DNA from 3 places in the Virgibacillus siamensis genome. Region 2 is predicted to be linked to each of the others. Evidence: riboswitches for the same ligand, from Rfam matches in the RefSeq annotation. Region 2 holds a riboswitch; each other region holds the start of a gene.
What was found. A riboswitch is a leader RNA that binds a small molecule or an ion and turns the genes downstream of it on or off. The one in region 2 is predicted to bind S-adenosylmethionine.
Positions count from the first base shown of each region.

Region 1: another riboswitch for S-adenosylmethionine. It lies ahead of metK (methionine adenosyltransferase); the one in region 2 lies ahead of B1K71_RS14900 (OsmC family protein).
Region 3: another riboswitch for S-adenosylmethionine. It lies ahead of B1K71_RS01950 (YezD family protein); the one in region 2 lies ahead of B1K71_RS14900 (OsmC family protein).

Region 1 covers NZ_FUIH01000007.1:1,799,037-1,803,492, forward strand. The annotation lists gene asnB (asparagine synthase (glutamine-hydrolyzing)) at 1-294, opposite strand, end outside; gene metK (methionine adenosyltransferase) at 716-1,915, opposite strand; SAM riboswitch class I at 2,048-2,155, opposite strand; gene pckA (phosphoenolpyruvate carboxykinase (ATP)) at 2,362-3,951, shown strand; gene B1K71_RS12890 (ABC transporter ATP-binding protein) at 4,246-4,456, shown strand, end outside.
Region 2 covers NZ_FUIH01000007.1:2,221,695-2,226,150, forward strand. The annotation lists gene B1K71_RS14890 (beta-N-acetylglucosaminidase domain-containing protein) at 1-2,513, opposite strand, end outside; SAM riboswitch class I at 2,945-3,051, shown strand; gene B1K71_RS14900 (OsmC family protein) at 3,212-3,658, shown strand; gene B1K71_RS14905 (TraR/DksA family transcriptional regulator) at 3,739-4,275, shown strand.
Region 3 covers NZ_FUIH01000006.1:205,097-209,552, reverse strand. The annotation lists gene cysI (assimilatory sulfite reductase (NADPH) hemoprotein subunit) at 1-217, opposite strand, end outside; gene B1K71_RS01960 (assimilatory sulfite reductase (NADPH) flavoprotein subunit) at 257-2,104, opposite strand; gene B1K71_RS01955 (phosphoadenylyl-sulfate reductase) at 2,398-3,132, opposite strand; gene B1K71_RS01950 (YezD family protein) at 3,245-3,418, opposite strand; SAM riboswitch class I at 3,624-3,725, opposite strand; gene B1K71_RS01945 (oxygen-dependent tRNA uridine(34) hydroxylase TrhO) at 3,943-4,456, shown strand, end outside.

The DNA of each region.
Region 1 (4,456 bases), 420 kb from region 2:
CGCAAATGTGTATCCTTCTTTAAGCAAATCCTCTCGTAATTCAACATAATTATAAATTTCCCCATTAAAAATAAGCCAGATTTTGTCATCATCATAACTCAATGGCTGCTGGCCGGACTCAATGTCAATAATACTTAGTCGTCTGAATCCGAAAGATACATAGTCGTCATGATAATACCCTTCATCATCCGGACCTCTATGTGTAATAATATTGTTTTGATTTTCAAATTCATTTAATTGATTTGCATTCATTTCAACTGGTTTGTTTCGCAGTATTCCTATAAAACCGCACATCTTTTTTGCCTCGCTTTCATTCATGTTGAACCCTTAAGATTATACCATAAATGTAGAATCTTTACGAAAGGACTTATATTATGCCCGAACAGGATAATCACGTTTGTCACAACCCACAGAATCCATTTTTCAGACAAAATTCAGGGCTGGGACAAAAGTGTGTTATCCAAAGAAAAAAACGAACAACCAATTAGAAAATGGAGCGTCTAGCCGCTCCGGAAATATACTTCGCTTTCCGCGGGCAGCTGTTGAGCCTCCTCGTGCTTACGCACTGCGGGGTCTCATCTAGGCTTTACTTCCCGCAGGAGTCTCCGTATATTTCCTACGCTAATTCTCTAATTGTTCGTCTTTTTAATAACACGTTTTGTAATGTCCCAGCCACGTTTTGTCTAAAAAGAAGTGCATTTAGCACCTCTCTCTATTATTCATTTATAATAGCTTGCAGTTCCTCGATCTTGTCTGTCTTTTCCCATGGAAATAATATATCTGTTCTGCCGAAGTGTCCGTATGCGGCTGTTTTTTTATAGATTGGACGCTGCAAATCCAACATCCGGATGATTCCAGCCGGCCGCAGATCAAAAATCTTTCTAGTTGCTTTTTCCATTTCAGATTCAGCAACAGTACCGGTTCCAAATGTGTTAATGGAGATTGAAACCGGCTCTGCTACACCAATCGCATATGCCAGCTGCACTTCACACGTTTTCGCCAGTCCTGCAGCAACGATATTTTTGGCCACATAACGGGCTGCATATGCAGCAGAGCGATCAACTTTGGTTGAATCCTTACCACTGAAAGCACCACCACCGTGTCTTGCATATCCACCATACGTATCCACAATGATTTTGCGCCCGGTTAAGCCGGCATCCCCCTGTGGACCACCGATCACAAACCGGCCCGTTGGATTGATAAAGAATTTTGTTGATTCATCAAGCAGATTCGCTGGAACAATCGGACGTATAACATGTTCAATTAAATCTTTTTCAATTTGTTCGGTCGAAATGTCCTGATGATGCTGCGTGGAAATAACAATCGTATTGACTTTAACCGGTTGATTATTTTCATCATATTCTACCGTAACCTGTGTTTTACCATCAGGTCGCAAATAATCCAATATATGATCTTTCCGGACATCTGCCAGCCGCTTTGACAATTTATGCGCAAGTGAAATCGGCAATGGCATTAATTCCTCTGTTTCATCACAGGCAAAACCAAACATCAAACCTTGGTCCCCTGCACCAATAGAAGCAATTTCTTCATCGGTTTTATTCCCTTGTCTTGTCTCATATGCCGTATCAACCCCGCCGGCAATATCAGCTGACTGTTCATCGATAGCAGTCAGTACAGCACATGTTTCAGCATCAAATCCGAATTTTGCCCGCGTATACCCAATATCTTTGATAGTCTGGCGCACAATTGCAGGAATATCTACATATGTAGTAGTAGAAATTTCCCCGGATACCAATACTAATCCTGTAGTAACAGTTGTTTCGCATGCGACCCTTGCATTAGGATCATTTTTTAATATTTCATCCAAAATGGCATCTGATATTTGATCACAAATCTTGTCCGGATGACCTTCTGTAACCGATTCAGATGTAAACAAACGACGATTTGCAGTCATATGACTAAATCCTCCCCTAAAATAGATGGTACGGAAATCTGTCTATTCAGTGTATGATTATGTTTTAATAAGGTTAGAAAAAATAAAAAAACCTTTCCCGTAATCATGAGGAAAGGAATGTGCAGCCTTTCGCTCTTATTGTCCAAGGATAAATCCTTGCTTCAGGTTAGCACCTTTTCACATAACGTGACGGTTGCTGGGCTTCATGGGGTCTGTCCCTCCACCGACTCTGAATAAGAGAGTTTCCGCTCGAAATTCAGCTTAACGGAATAGCGCCGTCATGTCAACTCTTAACGTGTGTACACATTTGACAATAAAATTTCATATAATTATTCGTATAATTAGTATGGACTAATCTTGTGAATGTGTTATACTAAATAAACAGATTTACACGATGAATCAAATGCATGTCAATTAAAAATCCATCAAAAAGGTAGGTATCACATATGAACGCGGTGGAACAATCAAAACTTATCAAAGAATTGCTTTCTCATCACAACTTGCAAAATAATCTCTCCGTGCCACAGCTCGTTGAGAAAATATTATCACGCGGTGAGGGAACATTGTCCGCCACAGGTGCTATTCGCGCTACTACCGGTAAATATACCGGACGCTCCCCTAAAGACAAGTTTATCGTACGGGATGAAACAACACAGGATGTTATTGACTGGGGATTGGTCAACCAAGAAATTGACGAAGCTTCCTTTGATAACCTGTACGAAAAAGTGATTGCATATTTAAAAAAGAAAGATGAGCTATACCATTTTAAAGGCTATGCCGGTGCCGATAAAAATTATCGTCTCCCCATTCAGGTTTTTAATGAATATGCATGGCATAACTTATTTTCCAGACAATTGTTTATTGAACCGACAGAGGAAGAAGTAGAATCGCATCAATCAGAATTCACTATCGTATCTGCTCCTACATACAAGGCAGATCCGAAAGTGGACGGAACAAATTCCGAAACATTTATACTTGTTTCATTCAAAAAGCGCACCATTTTGATCGGGGGCACGGAATACGCCGGGGAAATCAAGAAATCCATCTTTTCCGTGATGAATTTCCTTCTCCCGCAACGTGATATTTTATCAATGCACTGCTCAGCAAACGTTGGCCAGGAAGGCGATGTTGCACTGTTTTTCGGCCTGTCCGGAACCGGTAAAACAACCCTTTCCGCCGACCCGTACCGTCGTCTGATTGGTGATGACGAACACGGGTGGAGTACCAATGGTGTTTTCAATATTGAAGGTGGATGTTATGCAAAATGCATTAACCTTTCCAAGGAAAAGGAACCGCAAATATACGAAGCTATCCGATTCGGTTCTGTTTTGGAAAATGTAATTCTGGATGAAGGCTCACGAAATCCTGATTATGATGATACATCTTTAACGGAAAACACTCGGGCTGCCTACACACTTGAAAACATCGATAACATTGTTACACCAAGCGTTGCCGGTCATCCGAATACAATCATTTTCCTAACGGCGGATGCTTCAGGAACCCTTCCGCCAATCAGCAAACTGACTAAAGAACAGGCAATGTATCATTTTCTGAGCGGCTATACAAGTAAACTTGCCGGTACCGAACGTGGCGTAACCGAACCACAGGCAACTTTTTCGGCCTGTTTCGGTTCACCATTTCTTCCGCTTGAGCCGTCAACATATGCTGAAATGCTAGGTGAAAAAATCGATCAATATAATACAAATGTTTTTCTTGTGAATACCGGTTGGACCGGTGGATCGTATGGAACCGGTAAACGGATGAAGCTCTCCTACACCCGGGCAATGGTTCATTCAGCACTTGAAGGTGAATTAAACTCTGCTGAAACAACCAAGGACGATATTTTCGGACTGGAAATTCCAATGCATGTTCCGGGAGTACCGGATGAAGTCCTGATTCCTAAGAAAACATGGAACGATAACGAAGCTTATAACAAAGAAGCTCAGGCGCTTGCCATGAAATTTCATGATAATTTCAAACAGTTCACCCATGCAGGTGATGAAATCAAAAACGCCGGTCCTTTATACCGGGGTTAAAATCAATTGTTTCCTCATCCCACAAGGATTTTTTAATATATGATGGAAAAAGCTTTTGTCAGGTAAATGCTGACTACGGCCTCTCTTCAGGGGCCGTTTTTTTTGTGCCGGTCTGAACCAAAGTGGAGGTAAACTAAACTAGGCATGCACACATTATTGCTTGGCAGCATAGATTAATGACAACACATCTTGAATCGGGAAAAGCTGCTAAAATCTTTTCCGGATCTATTAAAAATGATGAAAGGGAAAATTCAGAATTTGCGGGGAAAACTGAAAAGCTAAGGAGGAAAAGTCATGTCATTTCTTGCCTTAGAAAATATTTCACACCATTACTTTTCAGCAAAAACATTTACAAAAGCATTGGATAATATCACATTCAGCGTCAAAGAGGGCCAAATAACAGCTGTCCTTGGGCCGAGCGGCTGCGGGAAATCCACATTACTTTCCATTATTTCCGGAGAAATTCAGCAAACTGAAGGGAATGTCCTGCTGGATCAGAAGCCTT
Region 2 (4,456 bases):
ATGTGGGTTCCGGGTTTTGCGTTGTCCCGCAGCCAGTCGTTGGCGTGGATGCTAAGAACATATCCGTCATCCGGAATTACGGAATTATTCCCTCCCCTATCGACAACAACGCCATCCACAACTGTTACTTCATATCCCCACTGATTTGTTCCGGTCCGTTCACCCTGTTCAGGGGTATACTTTATAAGCTCCCCGGCACCCCGAAACGTATTCACTCCATCCAGTTCCCGGTAATTTGTAACATTTGCCTCCCACATGCTGTCCATCAAAAATGGTTTTATGACACTTGCTCCAATTTTTTGCGGCATTTCATTTACCTGAATCATTAAGTCTCTAAGTTCGTCCTGGTATTGATCTGCTTTTTCCTGCTGTCCATCTTTTTTGGCCATCAGATAGTGAACGGCTGCCACACCAGCCTTACCGTAGACATCCAGATTTTGCAAATATGGTTCAACCGACTTCAAAAAGTCCTCATCGTCCAATTCCTCACGAAGTTTTTCCGGCATTTGATTCATTTCTTCGAACGCAGCAATCAGTTCCGCTGCCTCGGTTTCCGCATCCCCTGTTTCGTACGATTCCATGAATGCATCAATCGATGGCTGCAGCATTAATTCCATTGGCGGTATGTTCAATGCACTTTGCACCAGAAATGGCTTTATCACACCAACACCAATTTCTTGCGGGGTGTTTTGCGTATCAATTATAACCTCTATAAGGTTTTCCCGATATTTACGCGCCTTCGCTTTATTGCCGCTCTTTTCCGCAACTAAATAATTGACTGCCAATTCACCCGCTTCACCATACGTGCTCAACTTTTCCAAATAGGGATCTATTTCTTCCAAAAAGTGTTTATTTTCCATTTGAACAAGCATTTTTCCAGGCAGCTGCTGCAACTTTTCAAATTCTGCAATCAGCTCCCTTCTTGCCTGATCAGCATTATCCTTCTGATAGGATTCCCAGAATAGTTCAATCAGTGGTTTAATGGTCAGCGATTCTGTATTATTAATCGGAGAAGAATACGAATTCTCCGCAAATGTTCTCAATAAATCTGCTGCCTCTCCGCCAAATGACTGAATACTGCGTTCCCATGATTCCCGCGGGTTATAATTTTTTGGATTCCATGTATAATCAGCAATCGTAAACAGTGGAATTTTCGAAGCTTCTGCCTCATTCATCGGATTCGCGGTCAATCCGATCACACCATGTTCCGTCAAATTGGCATCCCTTTTTACGAGGGGCCCAAGAAACAATCGATTACGGTCATAATCATTCACAGGATAGTTATCCCATAAAAGTAAATCATGCTGAAAAACAGTTGCTGTCTTTTCCGCACCTTCCGAGGTAACTTTTTCCGAAACAACCTTTGGCCCTGTCCACATCACGACAATGTCATCATGCAGCAACTCTGCAAACCGCTCACGGTAGGCCGTTGAGCTGCTTCCGGCATATTCTGTCGGTACTGTAATCAAACGTTTCGCCCCATCATGTGTTTGGATAAATGCTTCATTAAAACGATTTAAAAGATACGCATGGGCTGCTGCAACGGGATTCTCATCATCACCGAATTTTTCCTGATCCTGTTCACAATGCAGACTTTTACTTATATCATCCAAAAAAATGGCATAAGATCGGACGCCAAGATCCCACATTTTCTGCATCTTGTCTTTTAATAAATTAAAATCTTCATCCCCAGAAAAACAAACCGTGTTTCCAGGTGACAACGAAAACGTGAACTGAACATGATTTTCGTTTGATTTATTTATCAGTTCATCCAGTTTTGCCAATTCATCTTCAGGATAGGGCTCCCGCCACTTTTCACGGTGATATGGATCATCTTTTGGTGCATAAATATACGTATTCAGCTTATTATCCCCATAAAATTCAATTTGGCTGAGCCGGTCCTCATTTGTCCACGGCGGACCGTAAAATCCCTCGATAGACCCGCGGATCGGCATTTCCGGCCAGTCACGGATCTCTACTGCAGGAACCCAATCCCTTCCAGTTCTCTTCAGAATCAATTGTTTGAACGTCTGAGCTGCATAAAATGTACCCGCCTTATCTTTCCCAGCAAGAACAATCTGTTTTTCGTCCGCATTTTTGGCGGCTAGAACATATCCTTCATCTTTCAAAGCTGCCGGTCCTTCGATTCCAAGATTGCTTAATACATCAGCGGCCCCCGAATTTTCCCCCGGTCCGCCGATCCAAATCGTTACCGGTGTATTGATATCGTCACCGGACTTCTTACGGACAATCCGCTTTACATCTGCGGATTTTAGTGCATCCACTACTTCGCGGACTGCCTGTTCATCTGTGTTTTCTCCAATCACCAAGCCAACGACCGGTGTCAGCGGAAAACCCTTACCCAAGTCTGTTATTTCCTGTGGCTTTGGATTTATGGCCGGATTTTCTTCCCCTTTTGCATGTACCTGTTTTGCATTCATAAATAATGGTGCACATATAAATAAAGCAAGACAAGCAAGCACCGCCATTTTAACGTAACTGGATTTCTCCATCTTTCTCCTCCTTTGAATTGGTATTTGTTGATAATTTATACTAAAATAATGCACTATCAACCATAAAGTTAATAAAAAAGGCATGGTGATAGGAAAGAGAACTTCTCTTCAGTTATCACCATGCCTAATCGAATTAGTAACATGTAGTTCTATAAAATTATTGCTGTACCCTTGAATATTCCAGCTCACTATCATCTCTATCAAAAATATATCAAAAATATCGAAAAATTCCCATAGACATTCAGAAGCATCTTTTCCCCCAAGCTTCAACTTCATTTGACCTATTTTAGCAAAACCCATGAATAAAGTACTGTAAAATTCGACAAATTTCGAGTGTTGCCTCCCACCTGGCGAAAAAATTCTTCAGAAGGACTTGACATCTGCTTCAATGTGTCGTACTATTTTAAACAATTTCATAATAGTTCATGAAATTCTTATCATGAGAGGTGGAGGGAATTGGCCCTTGGAAGCCTCGGCAGCGGACCCGCCATGGGTACTGTGCCAAATCCAAAAGACACAATTGTCTTAAAGATAAGGAGAGGCTCGGATATACGTAGTTACACCTCTTCTTTAAAAAAGAAGGAGGTGTTTTTTAATGAGTGGCTGCAAGCAGGAAACATGTAAATTACACAATTAAACCCGAGTATTTCAATCACTTTACTTAAAAAATGCAAACCAACCCTAAGGAGGAATTTATAATGGCAAACGTTACATTCGCATCTGAAGTAACATGGAGTGGAAATGGAGTTCTTTCAACGGCAGATGTGCAAGGAAAGAAATTTAATATTGATGAACCAAGAGAACTCGGTGGCACTGATCAGGCTCCAAATCCGGTGGAGTATTTGCTTGGCGCACTGGGAGGGTGCATCAATGTACTGGTAACTTCATTCGCGAAGCAATTTTCGGTTGAAGTAAAGGATCTTAGCGTACACATCGAAGGGGATCTCGATCCGGATGGTTTTCAAGGGAAAAACCCTAACGTTCGACCGGGATATCAGGAAATACGTTATCGAATTGACATCGATTCTCCATCCCCGGATGAAAACGTAAAGGCCTTAATTGAGCACGTTGAAAAAGTTTGTCCAGTCAAAGATACATTACAGGGAACTGCCGTAAAGAACCTGAATTATATAAGTGCCACCTGATTGGAAACCAATTATTTATGTCACATGCACAGTTTAAACTCCTTTTAGAGAAGGAAGAAACTAACTAAAGGAGTGATTCTGTGACACTGACAAATACGCAGTTAAATGAGTTAAAGAATGACCTTTTGAGTATGAGAAAAAACTTGAAGGAACAGGATTCTGCGGAACAGGCAGTCGAAAATGATCCAGACGAATTGAATGTTGCAGATAACCATCTTGCGGATTCCGCCGGGGCTTTTGTGGACCGCCAGCAGCAAATTGCGGAAAGCAGTTTAAATGAGGAGCAGTTAACCCAGGTAAATGAAGCACTGGAGCGAATAAGCGATGGCAGCTATGGTATCTGTGTGGACACTGGAAAGGAAATTCCATTTGAACGGTTGAAAGCAATTCCGTACACCAAACGAACTGTCAAGGCTGAAAATAGTTACAGAAGACAGCAGAATCAGACGGCAACAGCTGCAGACGACAATACCAGTAAGCTTCTAAAGCCAAGCGGTCAAATGGAAGACTCCAGAAACCGCACACTTGAACGAATTGAAAAGGAACACAATACAATTGAAAGAGCGGATGATCCATCCCGATTCAATGAAGAACCAAACGACCAGACTAAATGGTAAATTAAACAGCGCGCCATTATCCCAAAGAGGCTGGGGCACATCAAAAAAGTGTAATCCAAAAGCCGAACAATAAGTATATTTCCGGAGCGGCTATACGCTCCATTTTCGAATTTGTTCGTTCGGTTTTTTCTTTTTAATAATACACTTTGGCCCAGCCCCTCCATATAAAAATCCACGCAAC
Region 3 (4,456 bases), on a different contig from region 2:
CCAGCTTTTTACGCCTTCGTTCATTACGTACATCCCGGTCATCTTGTTGGTAGCTTCCATGGAACTTCAGCAACTTCGTATCGTCATCAGAAATTGCCCCGGTAATCTGGTCATTCAGCCCTTCGGCAATTGTTCCTCTTAAGTAATTACTATCTTTTTTTATATGTTCAAGATCACTTGGCGGTCCTTCTTGCTCGTAAAACTTACTGTCTGTCATGTTTAAGCCCCTTTCTTTTTTTAAAAAAGTTACATTGATTTAATACACATCACGCTGATAACGTTTCTGTTTCCGAATCTCTTTCAAATAACTCTCCGCTTCTTCACGACTTATATTGCCCTCTTGCTCTATGATTGTTATTAAAGCATTGTGAACATCTGCTGCCATATGTTTCTCATCGCCGCACACATACACATGGGCGCCTTCTGTAATCCATTGGTAAAGCTCCTTGCTATGTTCCAGCATTCGATGCTGTACATATACTTTTTCAGGAGTATCACGAGAAAACGCAACATCAAATTTAGTTAACACCCCATCTTTCAGCCAATTCTGCCATTCAAGCTGATAGAGAAAGTCTGTTGCAAAGTGTTGGTCACCATAAAATAACCAGGTTTTCCCTGTTACTTCTGTCTCCTCCCGTTCTTCAAGGAACGATCGGAATGGCGCTACACCTGTACCAGGACCTACCATGATAACTGGTGTTTCAGCATCAGGAGGAAAATTAAAATTTCGGTTGCGTTGAATATAAATTGGCAATGTATCGCCAGGTTGTATTCGTTGCGAACATTGTCCGGAACAAACGCCAGTCCGATCCCTGCCATGAGCTTGATAAGCAACCGTCCCAATTGTTAGGTGTACCTCATCCGGATTCGCTTGATAACTGCTCGCAATTGAGTATAAGCGAGCCGGAATCTTTCTTAGAAGCTGTATAAATTCTTCAGGACCCACATTTTCAGGTGGAAACTCCTTCACTAAATCAAGCAAATCCCTGCCTTCAAGATATGCATTTATTTCATCTTTTCCCGCCTCAACAAGCTTTTTCAATTCATCATTTTGAAAAAGTTTTGCTGCCTTTTCCAATAATGGCTTCGTTAATACCGTTATTTCAAAATTGGATAGCAGAGCCTCACGCAATGCAAGAACTTCACCCTGTTTATTAATCGGAACACTTTCTTCCGGGTCCCAATTCAACTCACCAATCAATTCTTCAACAAGATTCGGATCATTTTTAGGTGCGATTCCTAAACTATCACCGGGTTCAAAGCTTAAATTCGATCCTTCGAGTGAAAGTTCAATGTGGCGCGTTTCTTTATTCGAACCACAACCATTCAAGTTTAAATTTTCCAGGACTTCGGCATGATATGGATTTGTTCTTGAATAATTAGGTTGTTCCGCTGTCAGTGTTTCAGCTGTTGTCTGACCCATCCGGGCAGAAGCATTGACGGTATTAACTCCCTGAGTTTCACGCAATACTCCTAACACACCTTCAAACCATTTTGCTGCATTTTCATCGTAATCTAAATCGCAATCAACCCGTGGGTGGATTCTTTCTCCACCCAATTCCTCCAAACGGTTGTCAAAATCTTTACCAGCTTGACAGAAAAACTCATAGGACTCATCACCCAGTGAAAGTACTGAAAACCTTACACCTTTCAGTTTGGGGGCTTTTCTACTGTGCAGGAATTCATAGAATGAGAGAGCATTATCAGGCGGATCCCCTTCCCCGTGGGTCGCTGACACAATGAATAAATCCTGAACTTTCTTTAACTCTTTCGGTTTAAAATCATCCATCGCAGCAATTGTTACGTTTAAATCCAGTTTTTCCAATTTCTGCACGAATTCCTCTGCCAATGTTTGCCCATTTCCAGTCTCTGATCCAAATAGTATTGTTACATCCCTTGAAACAGCCTTAACAACATTTTGGGGAGAGCTACCGGAGGCATTCTGTACAGCAGGATCAACTGCTATTGTCGGGCCTGCAGGTTGTGGTACAGCTAAGTATCCGCTCAACCAAGTTCTTTGTGCCTCCGTCAATGTCGGCAGCAGAATGTTAAGACTATCTGCCTGTTCCTGATTAAAAGGACTATTTGTTACTAATAACTCCAAAGATATCCACCTCACATTGGAAAATTTTTTTATAGTACAAGCTCTATGAACTGTTGTTTTGAAAACTTATATGATTCATCAAACCTTTCCTGACATACAATAACCTCCTCTTGCCATTTTTAGTTCCCCGATATCACTGTTGATCCGGAAACGCAAAGTGGATTAATTAACCCTAAATTGATAAAATTACTTGGGTTAATGGTATTTTTTATACCCCCAATGCTGACTGGAGGGAATTCAGAAGCAAGTCAAAAGGCATACGCTTAAAAAAATTATTAGTTGACTGCTCATATTTAATTTGAATTCGATCCTGCAGTATGCATTCCACACTCTGTTTTATTAAAACCAGTCCATCTGCCTGCACGAGGATCCTCGGAATCTGTGACTGAATGTGTACATGGGATACAGCCAATACTCGGATACCCCTGATTGTGCAACTCATTGTACGGTATTTCATTTTCCTGTATATACGCCCAGACATCTTCCCATGTCCAGTGAATTAACGGACAAACTTTAATTGACTTAAATCGGTCGTCCTTATTAACAAAATCTGTTTTACTGCGAAAAAGAGATTGCTCCCTTCGAAGGCCTGAAATCCATGCTGGTTTCCCTGTTAATGCTTCTTCAAGTGGTTTAATTTTTCGGATGAAACAACATTGATTAGGATCACGCTCCCAAAGGGCAGAACCATATTTTTCAGCTTGCTTATCCAACGTTAATTCAGGCTTTTTCATTCGGATATGAAGCTCCGGATATTTATTTCTTATTTTGTCAATAAGATCATAAGTTTCTTGAAAGTGAATCTCCGTATCCAGAAAAATTATCTCCGCTTCTGGTTTCACCTTGGAAATTAAATCAATTAAAACAACTCCCTCCGCACCAAAACTACATGCATAAACTATAGAATCCCCATATGAATCATAAGCCCACTGTAAAATCCTTGAGGCACCTTTTGTATCATCTGAAGGGCTTAAGTCTTTAAATGGGTCACCAGTAAAATCGCGGTATGTGACCGTTTGCGTTGTCATCTTCTCCCTCCTGACAGACAGTGATTTTTCATTACCTACTAAAAAAACACCACAATTAAACAGTTTTTAAACCGAATAAAAGGATGCCTTTAGTTGTCTAATGGGCAATATATTATCTTTTTTGTTTGCGGTGCTTTCCTGTTAATGAAAAACGTTGCTTCTCTGTTGTGTCTATTTGTGTAACTTCTCCATCATGTACAGTAATTACAATTGAACCATACCGTAACTTCTTTAACGTCTCGGTAATTTGTTGAATGATTGACTCAACTTCCCTTTCTTCATTCACGAAAACCACCCCTGTATTTGTAGAATTTCCTACAGAGAAACGGAATCATCATGACTTATAAATCGTCTTTATACAATAAATGGCGCCTTTCTTGCATGACAATTTCCCTGTTTCAAGCTGTCACACATTGTCAATCCAGTTTAAGGGTTGGAAAATAAAAAAATCCCTTCAAGATTAAGAAGAGATAGAATTAAAAACTTCATTCTTCTTATCTTTCAAGCATTTCGCTTGTAGGATTTGGCACAGTACTGCACAGCCTGTTGCCGAGGTTTCGATGGGCCCATCCCTCCACCTCTCTGGATAAGATAAATTGTGATTAACTTGTTGCCAAACATTTTACGATGCGAAAACTGAAAAGTCAACAGATTTTATAAAAAATTCAAAGTTGGGTCAAATTAACTATAATGAATTACAATTGGCTAAAACACGCAAAACATGATAAAATATTTTCTTGCAAGATTGTAAATAAATATCGACTGCCATACATTGATATCTTGCAAATATGAATGACAGGTGGTAACAAAATGACACACAACAATGAATATCAGGTTTTACTGTACTACAAGTATGCCTTTATCGAAGATCCGGCTGAATATGCCAGTGAGCATCTGCAATTCTGCAATGATCTTGAACTGAAGGGACGAATTCTTGTAGCACATGAAGGAATCAATGGCACTGTTTCCGGTACAGTAGAACAGACCAATAAATATATGGAAAGCATGCACAATGATCCGCGTTTTGCGGACATGGTGTTTAAGATTGATCCACATGATGGTCATGCATTTAAAAAAATGCACGTGCGACCACGTAATGAATTAGTTTCCCTTCGTCTGGAAAATGATATCAATCCAAATCAAACGACAGGGCAGTATTATGAACCAAAGGAATTCTTTGAGGCAATGCAGGATGAAAATACTGTCGTCCTTGATGCACGCAACGATTACGAATATGATCTTGGGCATTTTCGCGGTGCGATTCGTCCGGATATTGAGGCATTCCGGGATCTGCCTGAATGGGTGGAGAAAAACAAGGACCTTG